One region of the Arthrobacter sp. 05L421 genome, then DNA from elsewhere that is predicted to be linked to it. Evidence: riboswitches for the same ligand, from Rfam matches in the RefSeq annotation. Region 1 holds a riboswitch; the other holds the start of a gene.

Region 1 (5,532 bases):
CACGAAATACGGTGTCAGCGTCCCGGCGGGAGTCGCTGCGACCGTCGGCATGCTGAGCTGGATCATCTTCATTGCGGCCGGACTTGGCTACCAGCCAGGCCTGACCTGGATCCCGTGGATCCTGCCGATGCTCCTGGGCACCGCGGCCTCGATCGCGTCCGTGGTGTACCTGGGCAAGACCCGGACCCGGCAGGACACCGAGCGGCTCACCGCAATCCTGAAGCTCTAACGGCCCCTCCGGGGGCACCAGCAGGCGGGGCATCGGCAGGGCAGTGCCCTACGCCGGCAGGTCCGGTCCGTGGCCGTCCTCGGTACACAAGCACAGCCGGTTTCCTTGCGCATCCGTGACCACCACCCAATGGGGTGCGTGGTCACGGTTGATTAATGCCCCGGTAGCCGCGGTCTGGTCCAGTACGGGCCCGGATTCGGCCTGGCTCCGGTGGATGTCCACATGGATGCGGCTGGCCCTTGGGGTGGTCGTTTCCCGGAACCGGAGCGAAGGGCCGCGGCCGTAGGGGTCCGTGAGATCCCCGAGTCTGCCCTTGCGGTAACCGAGGGCGACCCGCCAGACCTCCGAAATCCCGGCGGGATTCTCCGAATCGATGGCTACTTCCACGGTCCGGTACAGCCCCGGTTGCGCGGTGGCAGCGACTGCGGCGGCCGCCGCACTGGCCGCAGCGGCCGCCTTGACGTCCCGCTGCGTCACCTCGGAGCCGACGTCATGGGAACTGTAGCGAAGAAAGACCCGGTTGAAGCGCCAGTCCAGGTCCGGGTGGTGGTTCTGCTCTTCGGCGAGGCGCCCGACGGCGGCGATCAGCTCGAGTGCCGCGGCCGCCGTCGGCGCCTTGTACACGGTCACCAGCCCGCCGAGGCGGTACCGCCAATCCGGCAGGCCTGCCAGCGCTTCGTCGAGTTGTGGGCGGGTGAGGATGTCATCCGTGGCTGCCATGACAGTCTCCTTCACTGGTTGACCGACAAGACGGCCTACCGGAGCGGCCGGACTCAGAGGAACTCGGCCCGGCCTTCCATCGCCGAGGACGCCAGCGCGTGCTCGCGGCGCGGGATCCTGCCAGCCTTTTTTGCCAGCCTACCGGCGATGACGGCATGCTTGAAGGCCTCGCCCATGAGCACGGGATTCTGCGCCCGGGTCACGGCCGTAGCCAGCAGCACGGCGTCGCAGCCCAGTTCCATCGCCAGGGCCGCGTCCGAGGCTGTGCCGATCCCTGCATCCAGCACCACGGGCACGGACGCCCGCGAGACGATCAGCTCGATATTGTGCGGGTTCAGGATGCCCAGGCCGGTGCCGATCGGGGCGCCCAGCGGCATCACGGCCGCCGCGCCGAGGTTTTCGAGCCGGAGGGCAAGCACGGGATCGTCGTTGGTGTAGGCGAAGACCTTGAAGCCGCGCGCCACGAGCTGTTCGGTGGCGTCTACGAGTTCGACGGCGTCCGGCAGCAAGGTGTGCTCGTCGGCAATGACTTCGAGCTTGACCCAGTCCGTTTCCAGGGCTTCCCGGGCCAGCTCGGCGGTGAGAACGGCGTCCCTGGCTGTGAAGCAGCCGGCCGTGTTGGGCAGCACCCGGATCCGGTGATTCTCCAGCAGCTGAAACAGAGAGCCGGTCTCCGCTGGCGAATAGCGGCGCATTGCCACGGTGGTCAGCTCGGTGCCGGAAGCCACGAGCGCCGCCCCCAGCCCGTCCAGGCTCGGCGCACCGCCGGTGCCCATGATGAGGCGGGAGCCGAGCGTCACGCCGTCGACCACGAACGGGTCGGCCACTGCCCCGGCCGCGGGTGCGGCTGGTGTTGCTGCCAACGTTGTCTCGATCATGCTGGTCATCCTCCCTGGACTGCCGTGACAAGTTCGACGTCGTCGCCGTCGGCGAGCGCCGTGGCGTGCCACTGGCTGCGCGGCACCACCTCAGCGTTGCGGGCCACGGCGACACCGAGCTTGCCCCCGTCGGCAGCCCGGCCGTCGGGGCCGATGCTGCGGCCAGTGAGCTGGCTGACGAGAGTGCTGACGGAGGCGCCGTCGGCGACGCTCTGCTCCGTTCCGTTCAGTCTGATGTTCATGCTGCTTCCTTCTTGGGGCTGTCCCCGGACGTGTCCGGGGTGCGGGAAAAACGGTCGGGGCGGAACCCATCCCAGCGCGGGTCCGGCGTCCCGTCCATGAGTTGCCGGCACACGGCCGCAGCCGCGGGGGTCAGCAGGACGCCGTGCCGGAAGAAACCGGTGGCGATGATGAGCCCCGGGACGTCCCCACCGTCCGGGCGGGCGACCCGTCCCAGCAACGGGGCGTTGTCCGGCGTGCCGGGCCGGGCCCTCGCCGCGGCTTCCAGCAGCTCCAGCTCGGCGACCGCGGGCACCAGCTGCTGGGCATCCCTTAGCAGCTGGTAGACGCCGCCGGCAGAAACCGCATGGGGATCCGACGGCCCGTCCTCACGCTGGGTGGCTCCGATCACCACGGTGCCGGTCTGGCGGGGAACGATGTACACCGGGACCCCGCGCACCATGCCCCGCACGGTGGCCGTGAGCAGCGGCAACAGACGCGGGGGCACGCGAAGCCGGAGGATGTCGCCATAGACAGGCCGCAGCGGCAGCGCCAGCCCGGCGGGCAGGTCCTCGAGCCCGGCGGCGCCAAGGCCGTTGGCGATTACCGTTTCCGCAGCCCGCACGGAACCGCCGCCCGCGAGCCGTACCCCGGCAACCGTGCCGTCCTGCCACAGCAGGCCCGCCGCGCGCCGCCGGACAAAGCTCCCGCCCTCCGCGCCGAGCACGCTGGCGAGCCGGGTGAGCAGCAGCCGGGGGTCCACCTGGTGGTCGGCCGGGATGTCGAAGGCGCAGGAGATGCCCGGGCTCAGCAGGGGCTCCCGGCTGCGGGCCTCGCGCACTGTCAGTGGTTCCACGGTGAGGCCGCAGGCCTGCTGGACCTCCCTCAGGTCCGCGAGCGCGCGCCGGTCCGCCGCGTCGGCCCCGACCGCGAGGGTCGACGTCGTCAGGTAGCCGGTACCGGCCAGGGAATCCGCGCCGCCGGCGTCGAGGCCGGCAGCGAATCCGGGCCACAGCCGGGACGACTCAAGCATCAGTTCCAGCAGCTGCTCCTCCTGGTAATGCAGCTCGCTGACGGGGGCCAGCATGCCGGCCGCGGCCCAGCTGGCTCCGCTGCCGGGAGCATCGTCGATCAAAACCACAGACCGGCCCGAGCGGCTGGCCTCGAACGCGATGCCATGGCCAATCACCCCGCCGCCGATCACGGCAACGTCGGCGGCGTCATTTGCGGCGGCGGCTGCGCGGCCGGCTCGTGTGCCCATAAAAAAATTCCTTCCCTACGCCGGTACTAGCCGGATCAGGTCAAGCGGTCGGCTCTGACGCCCTCTCAGCCCTGCAGCAGCGACTTGGCTGCTGCGGGCTCCCGCGGTATGCGCCCAGTTTAGAGGAACTAGGCTGGACCCATGAGCCAGGACCCCCTCCACACCACCGCCCGCCTCTACTTGTGCACTGACGCCCGCAGGGACCGCGGCGACTTCGAGGACTTCGTTGACGCCGCCTTCGCCGGCGGTGTGGACATCATCCAGCTGCGCGATAAAACACTTGAGGCGGCCGAGGAACTCGAACTCCTGGAGGTCCTGCACGCCGCGGCCCAGCGCCACGGACGGTTGTGGGCCGTCAACGACCGGGCGGACATCGCGTCCTTGTCCGGGGCACCCGTGTTCCATATCGGCCAGAAGGACATTTCGCTCGACGCCGCCCGCGGCTTCCTGGGCAAAGACGCCGTGATCGGCCTGTCCACCCACAGCCCGAAACAGGTGGACGCCGCCATTGCTGCCTCGCCCGGCCGCAAAGGGCTCGACTACTTCTGTGTGGGCCCCGTCTGGGCGACGCCCACCAAACCGGGACGCGCCGCCGTCGGCCTCGACCTGGTGCGCTACGCCGCCCAGGCGATCGGCCGGGCGGACGCTGAGGGAACCGGCAAGGTGGACGGCGTCATGCCCTGGTTCGCGATCGGCGGGATCGACCTCAGCAACGTTGAGCAGGTAGTCGAGGCCGGCGCCCGGCGGATCGTGGTGGTCCGGGCGGTCACCGACGCCCCTGATCCGGCCCACGCCGCAGGTGCGCTGCTGGCGGCGCTGGACGCCGCGGCATCTTAGGCAGGTTCCCGGCCTGCACTGAACCTAGCCGGCGAGCCCCAGCCCTGCCATCCGGCGGGCGTGGTTCGCTGCGAGTTCGGCCGTCAGGCCCCTGACCAGCTCCCTGGCGCCGGCGTCGTCCAGGCCCGAGAGCCCGGCGAGGAACGCGTGCTCAAGGCTGAGCCGCTGGGCATGGGTCAGGACCTCGCCCAGCAGGCGCCTGGCCCACAGCGCCAGGCGCGACGCCAGCCGGGGATCATCGGCCAGGGCCGCCTTGAGCCGCTCCTGGAGCACGGCCGTGGACTCGCCGGTGGAGCGGACCTGCCCGATCAGCTCCCGGGTCCCGGCGTCGACGTACCGGCCGACGGCGCGGTAAAAGTCCGCGGAGACGGTGTCGATCACGTAGGCCTTCATGAGCGCCTCATACCAGTCCGCCGGGCGCGTGCGCTCGTGGAAGTGGTCCACCGACGGCTGGAACGGCAGCATGACAGCCTCGGTGTCCAGGCCCATGTGCTCGATCCGGGCGCGGACCAGTTCGTAATGCTGGAACTCGACCACCGCCATGCTGCCCAGCACCGCACGGTCATGCAGCGTGGGCGAATACCGGGCACTCGAGGACAGCCGCTCGAAGGCGGAAAGCTCGCCGTACGCCAGGACCCCCAGCAGATCCGCCACCAAGCTGTTGTAGAGGGCAGGATCGTCCGCAGTTGCGCTCATCATCCAAGACTAATAGCGGAAATCGGGCTACCCTGATTTTCGTGTCACATCATCGCCTGACCCCCAGTGTCCACGAGCAGCAGAACCAGCTTGCCGAGGCTCTCAAGGCGTTGCGCACCACGCTGGAACTGCCCGGTCCGTTCCCCGAGGGCGTGCTGCGCGACGCGGAAGCAGCGGTGGCCGAGCACAAGCTGCCGGACCTGGACCTGACGCACGTCGAGTTCGTGACCATTGATCCGGCATCGTCCACCGACCTCGATCAGGCCCTGTTCATCGAACGGAGCAACGGGGGCTACAAGGTGTTCTACGCCATCGCCGATGTCCCCTCCTTTGTCGCCCCGGGCGGGGCGCTCGACGCCGAGACCCGGCGCCGCGGCCAGACCTTCTACACCCCGGACGGCCGGATTCCGCTGCACCCGGAGATCATCAGCGAGGCCGCCGGCAGCCTGCTCGCCGGGCAGTTGTGCGCGGCGTTCGTCTGGGAGTTCGAGCTCGACGCCGCCGCAGAGGTGACCGCGGTCCTCGTGCGCCGGGCGCAGGTCCGCAGCCGGGCCAAGCTCAACTACAAGGGCGTCCAGGCCGAGCTCGACGCCGGCACCGCGTCCCCGGTACTGCAGTTGCTCAAAGAGGTGGGCATCAAGCGGGTGGAGCAGGAACGCCTGCGCGGCGGCGCGAGCCTGAATATGCCCGAA
Region 2 (5,532 bases), on a different contig from region 1:
CTCCATGGTCACCGCGAGCCGCGAGGCGCTCCGGATCGCCTGCACCAGCAGGCCGAAGCTCTGGCCCAGGGTGGCGCGGAACCGCTGATAGGGGTTACCGCTCGAGCCCACCCCGCGGGCCCGCCGGGCCATGCCGATCGTCTGCCATTGCTCGGTCATGATCCCGACCAGCCGCATGGCGGCCAAGGTGCCCAGGACGAACCGGTGCGGCAGTTTTGCGTTCTGGGCCAGGGCGTCCGCCAGGTCTGTGGGGTCGGTGCAGCTCATCAGCAGCACCGCAGGCAGTGCGATGGCAAGCCCGCGGAGCATGAAGCCGATCCCCAGCTGCAGGGAGCCGGCACTGATGGACCAGATCCCGGCGTCGACCAGCACGGAACCGGCGTCGGGCGCCAGGATGGCGGTGCTCCAGCCGCCCAGCGCCGCCGCGAGGATCAGCGGCCAGCCCCGCTGCCACAGCAGCGCCAAGGTCAGGCCGGCCAGCGGCAGGAGCAGCAGCTCGAAGGCCAGCGCCACCGACGCCGAGACCCAGTCAATGGACAGCGCCAGGACCATGGTGATCAGGGTGACCGCCGTGAACTTGGCGAGCGGGTTGGCGCGGGTCAGCAGCGCATGGTTGCCGCGCAGGCTCAGTGCGTCCCTCATGGCGTGGCCCCTTCCGGCAGCTCAAGTTCCGGGCCCGGAACGGCGGCGGTTTCTCGCGGCCGGAGGCGGAGTTCGGTGCCGCCGAGGACGGCGCTGAATTCGGCGTCGTGCGTCACAGAGACGACGGCGGTGCCGGCGTCGAGGAGCTCGGACAGGAACGACGCGAGTTCGGCCCAGGTGTTGGCATCCTGGCCGAAGGTGGGTTCGTCCAGAACCAGCACCTGCGGGTGCGCCGCCAGCACCGTGGCTACCGAAAGGCGGCGCTTCTCGCCGCCGGAGAGCGTGTAGGGGTTGGCGTCCACGAGATCTGTCAGCCGCAGCCGCTCCAGCAGCTCATCCACGCGGTCTTCGCCGTAGCCGAGGTGGCGGGGGCCGAACATGAGCTCGTCCAGGACCCTGCCCGTGACGAACTGGTGCTCGGGTTCCTGGAACACGGTGCCTATTCTGGCGATCAGCTGCTGGGGCTTCCACCGGTATGGATCGGTTCCGGCGCCGCTGCTGAATCGACCAATGGAGTGGCCAGCAGAGTGACCGCCGGAGTGGCCACCCGCGCCCCCAGCGAGCTCCGGAGCGGCCGAGACCGTCCCGGCAACGGGTCGCAGGAGACCGGCCAGCGTCAGCGCGAGGGTGGACTTCCCCGCGCCGTTCGGTCCGGTGATGGTCAAGGCCTCGCCGGCGCGGACCTGGACCGAAACCCCGGTCTGGACCGGACGCGGCGCGATCGTGCGGAAGCCGTCGCGCAGCCCGGCGCGCCGCGGCCGCTCGCGGGACACCGCGAGCCCGTCGGCCGCGAGCAGGAGCTGCCCGGCGTTACGCGCCGGCAGCCGCGTCCGGGTCGCCGGGACGTAGCCCGGCACCCAGACGCCCGCACCAATGAGCATGTCCCGCGCCTCGGCCAGGACCTGGTCCGGCGGCCCGTCAATGAGTACGGCGGAGTTCAATACCGCGGAGTCCGGGGCGGACCCGGGCTGCAGCACCACAATCCTGTCCACCAGGTCTTTCCAGATCCCCACCCGGTGCTCCACGACCACCAGGGTGGCGCCGGTCTTGTCCAGGCAGCGGCCCACGGCATCCCGGACCTCCAGGACGCCGGCCGGGTCGAGGTTGGCGGTCGGCTCGTCGAGCAGCAGCAGCCCCGGCCGCATCGCGAGGATCCCGGCGAGCGCCAGCCGCTGCTTTTGTCCGCCGGAGAGGGCCGCGGTTGGGTGGTCCAGCGGCAGCCCGCCCAGCCCGACGTCGTCGAGCGCCTCGCGCACGCGCGGCCAGATCTCTGGCGCCGGGACCGCGAGGTTCTCCGCCCCGAAGGCGACGTCGTCGCCGACGCGGGAAAGCACCACCTGGGTTTCCGGGTCCTGCTGCACAAGCCCGGCGCGGCCGCGCTGCGCCCGTGGCGGGGCACCGTCGATCAGCAGGCTTCCGGTCTCGTCGGCGTCGCCAGAGTCGCCCGCTAACCCCGAGGCGCCGGCCGCGCCGTCGCCCAGCACGCCAGCCAGGGCGTGGAGCAGGGTCGATTTGCCGGCGCCAGAGGGCCCCAGCAGAAGCACGCGCTCCCCCGGCCGGATGTCCAGGTCAAGGCCGCTGACCGCGGGTCGGGGCCGTCCGGCATGCCGCCAGCCCCAGCCGCGGGCTGTGACGGCGGCCGGCCGGACGCCTGGTGAAGATCTCATGGGTTCCCTGCAGAATTTAGGATGGGAGGGATCAGGAGAACACGGGTTCCGTGGCAGCCTTGCGGGAGGCAAAGGAGCCCAGCACTCCGGTCTTGGCCAGGCCGCGGGTGGCGAGCCAGGCCAGTCCGCCGGCAATGATTGCGCCCGAGATTGTGGTGAAAACGATGTAGGCGAGCTTGTCCCCGGCTGCGTAGGCGATGTTCCAGCCCCACGGCAGGAAGGAATCGTTCAGGCCGCAGAAGAGGCCCGCGCCGGCTCCGGCGAGCAGGGACACCGGCAGGTTGAACTTCTTGTAGAGGAAGGCCGCGAAGACCAGTTCCGCGCCGAGGCCCTGCAGGATCCCGGAGATCAGTACGGTGGTGCCATACTGCGAACCCATGATGAGCTCGCCCGTGGCCGCGACGGTTTCACAAAAGAGTGCGGCACCCGGTTTGCGGATGATGAGCATGCCCAGCACCGCCGGGATCATCCAGCCGCCGGCGTACAGTCCGCTCAGCGGCGGGTAGAGCGCGTTGACCGGGGCGGAAATCAGGTTCGCGCCCTGGGACCAGGCCCAGAAAATGACGCCGCCGGCAACGGCGATCAACGCGGCCACCACGATGTCCACCACCCGCCAGCTGTAGTCGCGCCGGGCGGATGAACGGCTGGCGGAACCATGCTGTGCTGAAATATCTGTCATGTCGTCCTCCTGAGGAACAGGAGGGGAGGGTGCTCCGGCTGGCCTCGGCTTCCGCCGCCCTCCGCGCACCCTGAGAACTCGACTCCCTTGCGCCGGTACTAACCGGATCAGGTTCGAGGGTCTGCGGCTGTCCGCACTCTCAGCGCCCACCAACGGTTTCCCCGGATATTTCCGGCGATGCCCGGCGGCGGCGCTCCCCTGTCGTAAATTATTTCGCCCTTGTGGGCTGGCTCAGTTTACACCCGGACGGCCGGGTTTTCAGTGGTGTGCCGTCACAATCGGGGGCCGGAAAGGGCCGGCCACCGCGGCCGGGAAAAGCTGCTTGATAGAGTCGACGTGTCGGACACCCGGACCCGCCAGCGGGCGGCCGCGTCACCTACGGGAAGCTGGATTATTTTGCCGCAGACACCAGCCACACACGATCCCTCCGGGGAATACGACCCTGACTCGAGCGAGCCGCAGCCGCCGGGGTCACTGGCGGCGCTCATCGGCCGCGTGCTGGCCGAGATGGATGCGCTCCAGTTCGCCGCGTTCAGCAAGGACGATGCCCTGGACCTCGGCCTCCTCCTGGTCGAGCTGGGCAGGCAACGCTCGCTGCCCATCGCCGTCGACATCACCAAAGGCGAGCAGGTGCTCTTCCATGCCGCACTGGACGGCGCCACGCCGGACAACGAGCGCTGGATCAACGCCAAGAAGCGCACCGCACTGCGGTACGAGGTCCCGTCGCTGCTGGTGGGCCTCCGGGCCCGGGCTGCCGGCGGAAGGATCGAGGACAACGCCTGGTGGGATCAGACGGAGTTCGCCGCCCACGGCGGAGCGTTCCCGATCTACGTGCGCGGCACGGGCGCCGTCGCCGTCGTCACGGTCTCCGGCCTGCCTCAGAAGGCGGACCACGACCTCGTGGTCGAGGCCCTGCGGATGGTCCTGACACCGGAACGCTAGGCTAGGGGAAAGCCGTTCCCGTCCCAAGGAGACCGAAGAATGAACATCGTCATCAAGCTGCTCGGCACCGGCATCAGCCTCTTGGCCGGCTTTGCCGGCACCAAGCTGGTGGACACCATCTGGGAAAAGTCCACGGGCAACAAGCCGCCCACGGGCCACGAGGACGACGTCCCCACCACGCTGCGCTCCGCCCTGACCTTCGCCCTGATCTCCGCATCGGTCAGCGCCATCATCCAGGTGCTCGCCAACCGCGGCACCCAGCGCGCGATCACCCGCTTCGCCAAGACCCAGGACGTCGTCTGACCTGACTCGGCTAGCCGCGGCACCGGCCGCGGCATGGCCGACGACGCTGGCCGCCGCGCCCCGCACGGGCTCAGCGGCCAGCGTCGTCGTCGTCCACTGCGTGGTTGGCTGCCTGCTGCGCGGCTTTCTGGGCGGCTTTCTGGGCAGCTTTCTGGACTACGGCCCCAAGCTCGTCGGAGCTCAGCAGCTCCGGATGCAGGTGCTTGGTCCGGTAGCCGGCCCGGCCCACCATGTGGGCGGACACGGGAACGGTGAGCAGTTGGAAGAGCCAGGCAACCATCAGGACGGGCCACACCCACCAGGTGCGCATCTGCAGGCCAAGGGCCGCCAGCAGCAGGAACAAGCCCAGGACCTGCGGCTTGGTGGCGGCGTGCATCCTGCTCATGAGGTCCGGGAACCGCAACAGCCCGATCGCGGCGCCGAGGGACATGAGCGCGCCGACCACCATGAACACGGCGGAGAGGGCATCGATCACTGTTTCAGGATTCACGGATGCCCTCCCTCCTCTCGGCCACGAAGCGGGCCACGGTGACCGAGCCGACGAAGCCGATGAGGGAAATCGCAACGAGCAGCATCAGGTTGTTGAGGTGCCGGTTGACGGCCATGTCGATGCACAGGGCCGCCCCGAAAATGGCCAGCAGCACGTCGGCGGCGAGCACCCGGTCCAGCAGCGAGGGGCCCCGTCCGATCCGGATGATCGCCCCCGCGGCGGCCAGGGAAAGTACGACGGCGGTCACCGTCAGGACGGTCTGCATCATGCGGGGATCTCCTGTGTCAGGGCGGACAGTTCGTCTTTGGTCCCCATGATCCTGATCAGCCCGGCCTCGGTGTTCCGGACCTCTTTGCGCAGCTTGGCCGCGTCCTGGGCATTGCGGACGTTGATGCCGTGGATGTAGAGCGTGGACGTTGACCTGTCCACCTCCACCACGAGGGATCCCGGAATCAGCGAAAGCACATGCCCGGTGGCCGTGACCAACAGGTCGGAGTGGCTCCGGAGCGGCACGGCGACGATGGCGCTGACCACGTTGGGGCCGCGGACCACGGCGAGGTACAGGACCTGGAGGCTGGCCGCGACCACCTTTCCGAGGAAAATGAGGGCGAAGGGCACGGCTCGGAGGACGTTGAAGCGGCCGCCGAGCTCCACCGGGGGCAGATAGAAGATACGCGCCACGAGCACGGCGATGAGGGCCCCGAAAAGGAGATTGCCCGGGCTGAAGTTCTGCCACAGCGCTCCCCAGACAAAAACAAGCCACACCAGCAGCGGCAGTTCCTGGCGCAGCGAGATCCTTTTCCGGTTCA

The links. A riboswitch is a leader RNA that binds a small molecule or an ion and turns the genes downstream of it on or off. The one in region 1 is predicted to bind thiamine pyrophosphate.
Region 2: linked by a shared signal. The riboswitch ahead of AC1DKQ_RS08710 (ECF transporter S component) and the one ahead of thiO (glycine oxidase ThiO) in region 1 are both predicted to bind thiamine pyrophosphate.

What each region holds. Positions count from the first base shown of each region.
Region 1 covers NZ_JBFTOC010000001.1:184,660-190,191, forward strand. The annotation lists gene AC1DKQ_RS00780 (hypothetical protein) at 1-229, shown strand, start outside; gene AC1DKQ_RS00785 (4a-hydroxytetrahydrobiopterin dehydratase) at 278-949, opposite strand; gene AC1DKQ_RS00790 (thiazole synthase) at 1,003-1,827, opposite strand; gene thiS (sulfur carrier protein ThiS) at 1,833-2,069, opposite strand; gene thiO (glycine oxidase ThiO) at 2,066-3,307, opposite strand; TPP riboswitch at 3,302-3,422, opposite strand; gene thiE (thiamine phosphate synthase) at 3,449-4,144, shown strand; gene AC1DKQ_RS00810 (ferritin-like fold-containing protein) at 4,169-4,840, opposite strand; gene AC1DKQ_RS00815 (RNB domain-containing ribonuclease) at 4,882-5,532, shown strand, end outside.
Region 2 covers NZ_JBFTOC010000005.1:132,312-137,843, forward strand. The annotation lists gene AC1DKQ_RS08700 (energy-coupling factor transporter transmembrane component T family protein) at 1-642, opposite strand, end outside; gene AC1DKQ_RS08705 (ABC transporter ATP-binding protein) at 639-2,309, opposite strand; gene AC1DKQ_RS08710 (ECF transporter S component) at 2,341-2,988, opposite strand; TPP riboswitch at 3,055-3,198, opposite strand; gene AC1DKQ_RS08715 (heme-degrading domain-containing protein) at 3,385-3,930, shown strand; gene AC1DKQ_RS08720 (DUF4235 domain-containing protein) at 3,970-4,233, shown strand; gene mnhG (monovalent cation/H(+) antiporter subunit G) at 4,304-4,723, opposite strand; gene AC1DKQ_RS08730 (MrpF/PhaF family protein) at 4,713-4,991, opposite strand; gene AC1DKQ_RS08735 (Na+/H+ antiporter subunit E) at 4,988-5,532, opposite strand, start outside; gene AC1DKQ_RS08740 (Na+/H+ antiporter subunit D) at 5,530-5,532, opposite strand, start outside.